2 regions of the Ruegeria sp. BHSB064 genome follow, and region 1 is predicted to be linked to the other one. Evidence: riboswitches for the same ligand, from Rfam matches in the RefSeq annotation. Region 1 holds a riboswitch; the other holds the start of a gene.
The links. A riboswitch is a leader RNA that binds a small molecule or an ion and turns the genes downstream of it on or off. The one in region 1 is predicted to bind cobalamin.
Positions count from the first base shown of each region.

Region 2: another riboswitch for cobalamin. It lies ahead of AC2FNU_RS21795 (DUF4198 domain-containing protein); the one in region 1 lies ahead of AC2FNU_RS23445 (hypothetical protein).

Region 1 covers NZ_JBXWSB010000184.1:297-6,174, reverse strand. Annotated here, with positions in the region: partial or broken gene AC2FNU_RS23470 (NUDIX-like domain-containing protein) at 1-157, opposite strand, end outside; gene AC2FNU_RS23465 (bifunctional 2',3'-cyclic-nucleotide 2'-phosphodiesterase/3'-nucleotidase) at 341-2,209, shown strand; RNA gene ffs (signal recognition particle sRNA small type) at 2,249-2,347, shown strand; gene AC2FNU_RS23455 (alpha/beta hydrolase family protein) at 2,396-3,256, opposite strand; cobalamin riboswitch at 3,390-3,610, shown strand; gene AC2FNU_RS23450 (hypothetical protein) at 3,568-3,726, shown strand; gene AC2FNU_RS23445 (hypothetical protein) at 3,701-4,108, shown strand; gene AC2FNU_RS23440 (protein-tyrosine phosphatase family protein) at 4,111-4,611, opposite strand; partial or broken gene AC2FNU_RS23435 (DNA polymerase III subunit gamma/tau) at 4,785-5,878, shown strand, end outside.
Region 2 covers NZ_JBXWSB010000145.1:707-6,584, forward strand. Annotated here, with positions in the region: gene AC2FNU_RS21785 (NikL family nickel/cobalt ECF transporter subunit) at 1-220, opposite strand, end outside; gene cbiM (cobalt transporter CbiM) at 217-828, opposite strand; gene AC2FNU_RS21795 (DUF4198 domain-containing protein) at 834-1,619, opposite strand; cobalamin riboswitch at 1,749-1,951, opposite strand; gene AC2FNU_RS21800 (LacI family DNA-binding transcriptional regulator) at 2,166-3,326, shown strand; gene AC2FNU_RS21805 (ABC transporter substrate-binding protein) at 3,323-4,678, shown strand; gene AC2FNU_RS21810 (carbohydrate ABC transporter permease) at 4,736-5,878, shown strand, end outside.

The DNA.
Region 1 (5,878 bases):
GCCCATCACCGGCAACCAGAACTTTCCCGCGCCAAATCATCATGCACTGTGCCGCCGGGTGGCGTTGCGCCGCCGCCAACGTATCGGCATTCCCGCGCATATGGGCCGCCCGGTTCAGGCCCGAGCCGCCAAAGGTCACCTGCTCTGCGTTTTTCATTGGATTTCCTTCTGGTCCCAGGCACAGGGCTGCCATGTCTCAGACCGCGTTGCAATGGCAATTCAAACTCTCGCGATGCGCGCACTTGCCGCCGAAAAGCCGCATGGCGGCCCCGGAAAATTCATTTAGGTTACGCTTTGTTAGATTTGACCAATAACTCTATTCAAAAGCAGACCATTCAAAGTGAAGCAAAACCCTTCGACGCGGGTATCTCCTGCAAAAGACCGTGGGCTTGTGCGTATTCTGGCGACAACCGACCTTCATATGAACCTGACAGGTTTTGACTATTACACCGATACTCCTGACCAGACGCTTGGATTGACGCGCACCGCCAGCCTGATCCGCAAAGCCCGCCAAGAAGCAAGTGATGCGTTGGTCCTGTTGGTGGATAATGGGGATGCATTTCAGGGAACGCCGTTGGGCGAGTGGGCGGTTCAGAACAACGTGCCGCATCCGGTCATGCAAGCCTTCTCGGCGTTGGAGTACGACGCCATAGGTCTCGGCAACCATGATTTTGGTTTTGGGCTGCCGGTATTGGACAATATCATCTTGCAAGCCCCCTGCCCGGTCCTGTGCAGCAACCTGCATCGATCGGGTGGCCTGCAAGCATGGCGGCGATATGCGATACTGGACCGCACCGTGCCGTTGGGTGGCAAAGAAATGCCCCTTCGCATCGGCCTTATATCCGTGCTTCCGCCACAAACCACCCGCTGGGAAGAGCATCATCTGAACGGAGAGGTTACAGCCTACGACATTCTATCCACGGCATGCGACCTGTCAAAACAACTGCGCGCTGAAGGATGTGACCTGATAGTTGTGTTGGCGCATTCCGGCCTAGGCCAATCAGAGCCCGTAGAAGGGATGGAAAATGCCGTCATCCCCTTGGCGACTATAGACGACATCGACGCCATTGTCGCCGGGCATACGCACCTGACCCTTCCGAGTCGCACAGACACCAACGCCCCATATCTCGATCCCGCAAACGGGCTGGTGCATCAGACCCCGGTTGTCATGGCCGGTTCGGCTGGATCTTATCTTGGTGTCATTGATCTTGTTGTTTCTCAGCGACCGAATGGCGGGTTCAGCATTGAAGAATGTCGTGTGGACTTGCGCCCGGTTTGCGCGGATGGAGTCGCGGTCGAGGAAGACGAGGACATGGTGCGTCTGTTCGCTGACGCCCATCGTCAAACCCGCAGCGCGGTTGCCAAACCCGTCGCGCGCGCATCAGAATCCATGCACAGCTATTTCAGCTTTTGCGCACCGGATCGCGGCTTGGCTCTGGTCGCTGCGGCACAGGCTGCTGCTCTGCGTCCATACCTGCAAGGGTCGGCGTTGGGCGAGTTGCCGCTGTTGTCAGCCGTGGCGCCCGGGAAAAGCGGTGGGCGCGCTGGCCCGCGGCATTACACAGATGTACCGGCGGGGGAAATATGCCTGCGTCACGTTGCGGACCTGTATCCGTTTCCCAATGAACTGCGTGCTATACGGATAAGCGGTGCCGACGTGCTGGATTGGCTGGAAATGTCGGCAAGCGTGTTCAACCAGCTTTCACCAGATACAGAAGCGGATCTCATCAACCCTGAACGTGCCGGTTACAATTTCGACGTTATCTTTGGCCTGTCCTATCAAATCGATCCATCGCAACCTGCGCGCTTCGACAGTGACGGTCGGCTCATCGACCCTGACAACAGACGAATTCGCAATCTGACAATCGATGGCCAACCTGTTCAGTCCGCACAAAGGTTTGTCCTGGCCAGCAATAATTACCGCGCCAGTGGAGGCGGACATTTTCCTGCCGCCTCTGCCGCCCAACGCATCAACCTACCGCCGCTCGATATCAAGGACCTGTTGCGGGATTACCTGTCTCATCGCCTTCCGCCCGATCCCATAGCGCGGCACCCCTATCCTTTTAAACTCACAGCTCAAGCGGGCGTAAATGCCTTGCTTCGAACAGGTCCCGGTGCCCTTGAACACATGGGTGAGTTGCACATGTTCAACGCCCAATTACTAAGTCCTGATGAAGCCGGGTTCGAGCGTATTCGCCTGACGTTCTGACGGGTTGTCTTTTGCCCTCGCCTTCCCTATATCCAGAGTCGAGAGGTTGGCGCGGGCGAGCGCCTCGCCAACCTGGTCAGGTCCGGAAGGAAGCAGCCACAACGAGCCCCGCTTGGGTCGATGTCCAACCTCTCACTTTCCCATCACATGCCTAATGGGTGATATGCAGTGTCACACCAAGCTCGTTCAGACGTCGATAAAGCGTGACCAGAGGGCCGCGTTGCGTCGGGCAAAAGCGCCAATATGCCCAACCTCAGACAACCCGAAATCAGCCGGTTTCAGCAGATGTCGTTTGGCCTCGGGGCCATAGAGATCAGCAAGCCGACATACCGCCTTGGGCGGAACCATCTGGTCATCTTCAAAGGTAAACAGATCCACCGGTTTTCCAACTTCTGCCCACCGCGCAGCAGGTAGCCCGGTTCCGATCTCGGGCAAGTAGCTCGAAGGTGCGGTGCACCATTTACGCCATTGCCAGTAGACCGATGCCGGCAAATCCGCACCAAAACCGATTGCCTTTCCGGGCAAGTAGCCAAGCGCTTTGACCAGCAACGGCGCGTGCCCGTACCAGAATACCCCGGCCAATCCACGGTAGGGCCATGGGTGATCGTTCAGGGTCACAAGCCCGGAACACACACAAATCATCCGGTCGATTTTGTCGATATCGGGCTGTACGGGTCCCAGCATGGCGCCTACAGAATGACCTATCGTCCATTGTTGTGCGCCGGGAAAACGCCTGCGCATTTCCGCCCGCGCCGCTGGCATGTCGATCAAGGCCCAATCCGCCATTGTCGCCCGCGCATCTTTCATGCGGCCGGTCAGTGAATGCCCGAAATCCCGATAGTCATAGGTCAGGCACGCCATGCCGCGCTCGGCAGCCAGCCAACGCGCGAAGTGGCGATAATAGTCGCGTGGCACGCCTGTGGCACTGTTCAGCACAACCACTGTGCCGGGTTCAGACAAGGGTCGGTACAGGCGCGCTGAAAGGGTTGATGACCCGGACGGAAAGAGGAACTCTTCGGTTAAAACCGTCTGTTCTGTATCCAACATAATCCCTGATCCTGCGCTGATAAAACGGCTGGCTTACCTTCAATAACGGAAACTCTACGCGGGAAGTTTTCACCCATCCAGCATGACCAAACGTCGGGGCCAAAGATCCGCTTGACTCGGAACTGGGTCAGACGCTAGCGATTGTGTGATGGTTCCTGCCCCCCACAAGGGGTCGGGATGAAAAGGGAACACGGTGCGGTTCCGTCTGGTCATCCGGACGCAAACCAATTCCGCGACTGCCCCCGCAACTGTAAGCGGTGAGCAATGCCGAAACGCCACTGGCCCCTAGGGCTGGGAAGGTCGGCAAAGCGATGACCCGCAAGTCAGGAGACCTGCCATCGGAACTGAAACCGAAACTCGGGCGGGGTGTCCGGGCAGGTCCTGACTGCAATTCGCCGTCCCACCTGACCCGATCCTCTGCCCGTCACGCGCGGAGGGCGCAGGATGATCTGGAAGACAAAGACGCATGAATACAGCGCAACGGTATGTCAGCGGGCGGGCAAAACCTGCCCCGCCCTGGCGCGGCTGGCGCGCTCGATTTCCGAGGCTATGACACAAGCCGCGGCTGTCACAGGCGACGACTTCGAGTTTGACGGCAGTAGTGAGCTTTCACATTGCGCCGAAGGGTGCCAGGCAATTTTCCAGGCACAATCAGACAGTGTTCGCGTGTTTTGTGACACGCAACCCGACGCAGCGATTGAAGACCTGAACCTTTATGCTGATCTGATTTTTGGAAACACGTTCAGCACCCTGCCATCTGGCATCATTGCAAACCCACCTTGCGCAATGATTGAGGTTGCAACCTTACGGCCCCGAAAAACCGTACACGCACCCGAACAGCTTTCGGCCTGAGGTCACACCACCTGCGCCGGGGAAACCCGGGCCGCCCAAGCCAGCTGCGCGTCTGTTTCCACAGCACAGGGGCGCAGCGCCCGCAGACGCTCCAGCGCCTTTTCTGCCCGTTCGCCGCACTCGACCATCAGACGCAGGACAATCATCCCCGACCTGCCGCAACCGCCCCGGCAATGCACCAAAACCCGGCCTCCACCGGTCAAGGCATGCCGGGCAGCGGCGCTGACGTCGGGCCATGCCTCTTCAATCGCCGCAGTGGGTGCTCCGAAATCTTCGATCGGCAGATGCACCCACCGGCTGGCGCGGCTTTGGATATCGCTGCCAAAATCCTGCGCCCCGTGCTGAAGCATCTCGACATCCGTCGTCATTGAAATGACCAGCCCCGGCTTCCACGCGGCAATCGTGTCCAGATCCGTCTCATAATCCCCGCCACGTCCGGGTATCGACGTCAGGGCAAGCGTTCCGCCTGCGACTTGCAGAGCATAGATAACCAGCTGCGACATGAACCTGTGTCCTCCACCAGGAACTCTTTACAAAAAATGAGTCTTAAATTTTGTTGGAACAGCTTAGTGCGAATCCGGTCGGAATCTAAATCAAAAATCATCGCGCCTCGCTGTGGACGCGGAAGGCGGTGGCCACTACGCTGAGCCGAAGCACCGAATCCGACCGAGAAAACATGACCGACACGCCCAGCCCCGCCTATCAGGTTCTCGCCCGCAAATATCGCCCGGAAACCTTTGCCGATCTGGTGGGTCAGGATGCCATGGTGCGCACCCTGAAAAACGCGTTCGAAGCGGACCGGATTGCGCAGGCGTTCATCATGACCGGCATTCGCGGCACCGGCAAAACAACCACCGCTCGGATCATCGCCAAGGGTATGAACTGCATCGGCCCCGACGGCAATGGCGGCCCGACGACCGAGCCTTGCGGGCAATGTGAACATTGCGTGGCCATCATGGAAGGCCGCCACGTCGATGTGATGGAGATGGACGCCGCCAGCCGAACCGGCGTGAATGACATTCGCGAAATAATCGACAGTGTCCGCTATCGCGCCGCCAGCGCACGTTACAAGATCTACATCATCGACGAGGTTCACATGCTCTCGACCAGCGCTTTCAACGCGCTGCTCAAGACGCTCGAGGAACCGCCTGAACATGTGAAGTTCATCTTCGCTACCACCGAGATTCGTAAAGTGCCGGTCACGGTTCTGTCCCGCTGTCAGCGCTTTGACCTGCGCCGGATCGAGCCCGAGGATATGATCGGCCTTCTGCAAAAGATCGCAACCGCCGAAAGCGCCCAAATCGCCGAAGACGCGCTGGCGCTGATTACACGCGCCGCAGAAGGATCGGCAAGGGATGCGACCTCGCTGCTGGATCAGGCGATTTCGCACGGGGCGGGCGAAACCACTGCCGATCAGGTCCGCGCTATGCTGGGCCTTGCGGACCGTGGCCGCGTTCTGGACCTGATGGATATGATCCTGCGAGGCGATGCCGCGGGTGCACTCATGGAACTGAGCAGCCAATACGCAGAGGGCGCAGACCCTTTGGCCGTCTTGCGCGATCTCGCCGAGATCACCCACTGGGTCTCCGTCGTCAAAATTACGCCCGATGCTGCCGAAGACCCGACCGTTTCCCCGGACGAACGGACCCGTGGTCAGCAAATGGCCGAAGCGCTGCCTATGCGTGTTCTGACCCGCATGTGGCAGATGCTGCTCAAAGCACTGGAAGAAGTCTCTGCCGCGCCAAACGCGATGATGGCTGCCGAGATGGC
Region 2 (5,878 bases), on a different contig from region 1:
TGTAGAGGAAGAAGCCATCGGTATCGGTGACTGTTCGCCCCAGTTCAGCGCCATCGGGGCCATAAACGATAACGTCTTGGTTTTCAGCCATGTCGCCGTTGGAAAAGCCCAATTCACCCTCAATCGCGTCGCCTGCGGGAAAGACCCCTGCGATAACTTTATGGGCCAGCGCAGGAAGCGGGGTAAGCAATACCGCAACAACGAAAATCAGCTGTCTCATACCGGAGCACCCCTTAGAAAGAGTTCAGGCTTGACCTTGCGGGCCAATAGAATGGCAAAACCCGTAAGTACCGCTTCGATTGCCATGACGGGAATATGGGCAAAAAAGACCAGTTTTGCCGCTGGTAGGAATGCGTCACCAGACAGAGCCAGTGAGACAGCGACAAGAGCCGTCGTGGCCGCAATTGAAAACGCTCCGCCGATGCCACCCCAAATAGCGCCCTGCACCGGAGAGCCTCGTGCGATCAGACGACCAAAGATCATCCATGTCAGCACCGCCGGAAGCGCGATGTTGACCGTGTTAATCCCAAGCACAGTCAAACCGCCAAAACCGAAAAACACGGCTTGAAGCAGCAGGCCAACAAACAGCGCTGGAAAAGCGGCCCAACCAAGCAAAAGCCCGGCCAGACCGTTCAGGATCAAATGCACAGAGGACGGACCAATCGGCACATGGATCAACGAGGCAACAAAAAAGCAGGCCGACAGCACGCCCGCGATGGGAATTCGGTCCAGGTCCAGCGATTTCAGCCCCACAGCAACGCCGCCAGCCGCTGCGATTGCACCGCTGATCACAACTGGGTTCGAAAGGGCTCCGTCCACGATGTGCATAGGGGTTACTCCAGATCCCAGGCGCGGATCCAGATCACAGCATCCTGGCTCAGTTCTTTGCCTTCATGTTCGGTTTTTGGGCCCGAACCCAGAGCAGCAAAACCCCAGTAACCCGCTTTTGGTACGCCAAAGGTGAAATAGCCGTTCTCATCTGAAATCGCGACCAATGACCCACCCGGAAGAGGGGATGCCGTGGCATCTTTTGCACCGCTGCCTGCCAAATCAGGTTCTGCAGCCATGTATTCGATTTCGATCTCAGTACCAGAAACCGGTTCACCTTCGCTCAGTACGCGGCCGGTAAAGGTGGAACCTGCAATGACGTTATAAGGCTTGTTCAGCGGCAGAATTTCGGTCGCCAGACCTTGCGGTTGATCCCAGTCGGTGGGCAGTTCATTGCGGTTCAGGTAAGCCTTTGTGATCTGCTGGATATAGATATCCTCGGATTCTTCGTAATAAGGCGCAGGTACCGTCACCAGCACATAGTCGCCGGAACGTTTCACCGGAACCGAACCAAGAAATGCTTTGGCGCTGTTCTCGGGGCCGTCGAACGTGGTTTCTTCCAATGTACCCAACAGATCGATCTTTTCGCCGTTGTGGATCACATAGAACTCTTCCGGCTTGTCCAGGCTCATCACGTGCCCGGCTTCAAAGGGATGCCAGAAGACCAACTTGACCGGAACGTCACCCGGACGCTCGATCATGGTGTCTTCGGTGTATTCCAGCAGGAAATGAGCCTGCGCCAGCGCTGGCATTGCCACGACAACTGCCGCGGCCAACAAAAAGTGTTTCACAAATACGTCCTTCTCACGTCGCGCCTTCCCCGGCACGCATTGATTTTTGACATTGGGGAATGCGAAACTATTTGCCCCAACGGGCAAACAGATCCGGCGCACACCCCGTCGCCGATGATGAGCGCCCCTTCCGGGGGCGCATGTTCGGCAGGTCTCCTGACTTGCGGGTCTTCACGCTAAACTGGCCTTCCCGGGTGTGCCCCAGTGGCGTAATCAGTCTCGCTCGCCGCTTACAGTTGCGGGGGCAGTTGCAGATTTGGCCAAGAATGTGCCGCACTGCATTCCCTATTGCCTCCGGGTGACTCCCCGGAACCGAACATGGCGCGTTGATGACAGAAAAACTTGAACACGGTCAACTCCCGATTGCGGCATTGGGAGGGTCATCTGCGAATTCCGGAGGGGTTCTGATTGCAACTTATCGACTGCAATCATGTCCAAGAGAGGGGTGTTGCGACCTGTCTGCTGGTTGGAGGCGATTGTCAGGTGTGGGTTGAAGGTGTCATTTTTTTGTTGCCGAAACCGGTTTCGGAACAATTATATTAAAGAATGATGGCGAATCCCGAACTGCAACAGCGACAAATCCGATCCCGGCGCGCCACGTCGAATGGGCGGGTGAAGCTTGAAGAATTGGCTGATCACCTCGGCCTTTCGAAAAGCACCGTGTCGCGGGCACTGAACGGGTATTCCGACATCTCAGAATCAACGCGAAAGCGGGTCGAGGTGACGGCGCGCAAGATGGGATATCGCCCGCTCAGCCACGCTCAGGCCATTCGTACGGGGCGCGTGCGTGCCATTGCCATGGTCATCAACAGTGAAGAACCGGACCGGCACAATCCATTCTTTCAGGACTTTCTTGCGGGCGCTTGCGAAGCCGCCAGTGCATCCGACTGGACGATGACAATTTCGACCGCGAAATCGAAACAAGACATGCTAAATGTGTTGAGTCGTCTGGTCGAAGAACGAAAGGCCGATGGATTCATCCTGCCGCGTACCGAAGTCGATGACGCGCGGGTTGGGTACCTAAGCGACCTGCAGGTGCCGTTCATCCTGTATGGTCGGACAGGATATGGTCGGACCGGTTTTCAGGACGATACGTCTTGGTTTGATATTTCCGGCGAAAAAGCCATGAGCGACGCGGTCGAACGTCTGGTCCGTTTTGGTCACAGCCGCATCGGGTTTGTCGGCAGTGATCCAAAGTTCAACTACAGTCACCTGCGTCGGGATGGCTATGTCGACGGGCTTAGGGCTGCAGGATTGCCGGTCGATCCTGAATTGATCCGCGACGGGGCCCGCACCCGCGAAGAAGGGGCCGCTGAAGCGCGCGCTTTGTTGCGCCTGTCTGTCCCGCCGACCGCGATTGTCTTTGCGACGGATCAGGCGGCATTGGGAAGCTACCCTGTGTGTGCAGAATTCGGTCTTGAAATCGGGCGTGATGTCTCGGTCCTTGGATATGACGGAATTCCGGAATGCCAATATGCCAGCCCCGGGCTGACCACGTTCAGCGTCGACTCCAAACGGGCAGGCGAACGCCTAGCAACGATGCTGATACGTCAGACCCGAGGGGAAGAACCCGCATCTTTGCGCGAACTCAGCCAGGCGACGCTGATCGAACGCGACTCTGACGGGCCGCCACTGCTGACTTCGAGTGAGTTGGCGGAAAAAATCAAACGATCCATGGAAGACAATCGGGGAGGAAACCGACCATGAAACTTACACCAAAAGCAGCCAGGCTGATGCTCGGCTCGTCGTTAGCACTGGCGCTGACGGCCATGTCGGTACAAGCGGACACGATCCGCTTCTGGACAACGGAGGAGCAGCCCGAGCGTCTGGCGAAACAGCAGGAAATGGCCGACCAGTTCAAGGCTGAGACCGGTACAACGGTCGAAGTGATCCCTGTCACGGAAACGGATCTGGGTACCCGCGCAACCGCAGCCTTTGCTGCGGGCGATTTGCCAGATGTGGTTTACCACCCGTTGCAGTACGCTCTGCCGTGGGCCGAAGCGGGCATTCTGGACACCGAAGCTGCGACCGAAGTGATCGAAGAACTGGGCGCTGATACCTTCGCGCCGGGTGCTTTGGGCATGGCTGCGTTCAATGGTGAAACCGCCTCGGTTCCGGTGGACGGCTGGACGCAAATGGTTGTCTATCGCAAGGACCTGTTCGATGAAGCCGGGTTGGAAGCGCCTGACAGCTTTGCCGACATTCAGGCCGCACTTGAGGCGTTGCATAACCCGCCAGAAATGTATGGCTTTGTCTCGGCCACCAAAGTCGACGAGAACTTCATGAGCCAGGTGCTGGAGCATGTTTTCCTTGCCAATGGCGTCTCGCCCGTTGGCCCTGATGGGTTCCAGCCGCTGGATGAGGCCAAGACCACCGAGGTTCTGGACTTCTACAAGGCTATTTCCAAAGCCTCGCCTCCCGGCGAACTCTTCTGGAAGCAATCGCGTGAGCTGTATTTTGACGGCAAAGCCGCGATGATCATCTGGTCGCCGTTTATTCTGGACGAATTGGCTGGTCTGCGCGACAGCGCCCCGCCGACCATTAACGATGACCCGACCTCTCGCGATCTGGCCAGCAAGACTGGTATCGTGACCAAACTGTCCGGCCCGTCGAACCCCGATGGCGCGGCCTGGGGTGATGTGCGGTATTTCGGCATCACCAACGACGCGGATACCGATGCGGCGATGGAATTCGTAAAGTTTGCGATGGATGACGGCTATACCCAGACGCTGGCCATTGCGCCCGAGGGTAAGTTCCCCGTGCGCCGTGGTAATGCAGACAATCCGACTGCGTTCTCTGAAGCCTGGGCGGAACTGCCCGTCGGTGTCGATCGCAAGGCCCCTCTGGGCGAGCTGTACGAACAGGCGATGATCGACGAGATTGTTGGCGGTCTGGACGTGGCGCAGCGCTGGGGCGTGGCCGAGGGTCAATTGGCGCTGGCGTCAAAAATGATCAACTCTCAGGCCATCAATCGTGTTGTACGTCAGTATATTGATGACGAGATCGACGCAGCCGCAGCGGTTGCAGCCATGAACGAAGAGCTGGCGAAGGTTCAGTAATCAAGTGGCAACTGCAGCGGCGTGCGCGCCGCTGCACCCAACCCTTCGAGGTACCCCATGACTTCGGCCACCCCACCGACCGGAACCGGGGCGTTAGCCAAACGCGAGGCGCGTCTGGCCTGGACGCTGCTGGCTCCGACCGTGATCAGTGTATCGCTTGTGGTGATCTTGCCTTTGCTGGCAATCTTCTGGATCAGCTTCAAGCCATTTACCCTGTCCGATCTCCGTCCGCCTGCACCGGTTGTGCGTGAAAGCCTGCGCGGATCGGGCGACGATCTGCGGATTGAATACCGCCTGCGCAACTCCAGTCAGGAGATCGCAATTAATGGCGTCACCCTCAGCGACGTTCTGCCCGATGGTGTCATTGCGAGGGAGGTTGTTGCCCCCTGTGTTTTGGACGGACAAGACCTGTTTTGCGATTTCGGCACTCTGGAAGGGGGGCAGCGTGAGCGTATCCGCATACCTGTTGACGTGAGCGGCGACCCCGATGCGTTTGAAGACGTAATCGAAGCGTCAGAACCGCGTGTAACTGGAAGTGGGCCGAACGTTCTGACCAACTTTGAATTCAGCCTCGAAAACTATGCTCGCGTCTTTGACGGGTCCGAGTTCTGGGGCGTGCTTTGGGTAACGCTGTTTTACACGGTGTTCGGGACCATTGGCGCTTTGGTCATGGGCCTGTTCGCGGCGCTTTTGCTGAACAAAAGCTTCAAAGGGCAGGGGTTCATCCGGGGCCTTTACCTGTTTCCCTATGTTGCACCGGTCATTGCGGTGGCCTTTACTTGGGTCACGTTGTTTGATCCGTTTTCTGGTTCGGCCAATGCGCTTTTGATCCAAATGGGCCTGACCAGTGCGCCGATCAATTTCTTCGGCGAACGCCCTCTGGCCCTGATCATGGTTACAGTGTTCGAAATCTGGCGCTATTTCCCGCTGTCTTTCCTGTTCATTCTGGCGCGGATGCAATCCATTGATAGCAGCATGTATGAAGCGGCTGATATGGATGGCGCGTCGCCCTTCCAGAAGTTCTGGTTGCTGAGCATCCCACAACTGTTGGGCATTTTGTCGGTGCTGTTCCTGCTGCGCTTTATCTGGACGTTCAACAAGTTCGACGACATTTTCCTGCTGACCGGCGGTAACGCGGGTACCCGCACACTGACCGTAAACGTCTATGAGCAGGCGTTTGCAATCTCGAATATCGGGGCA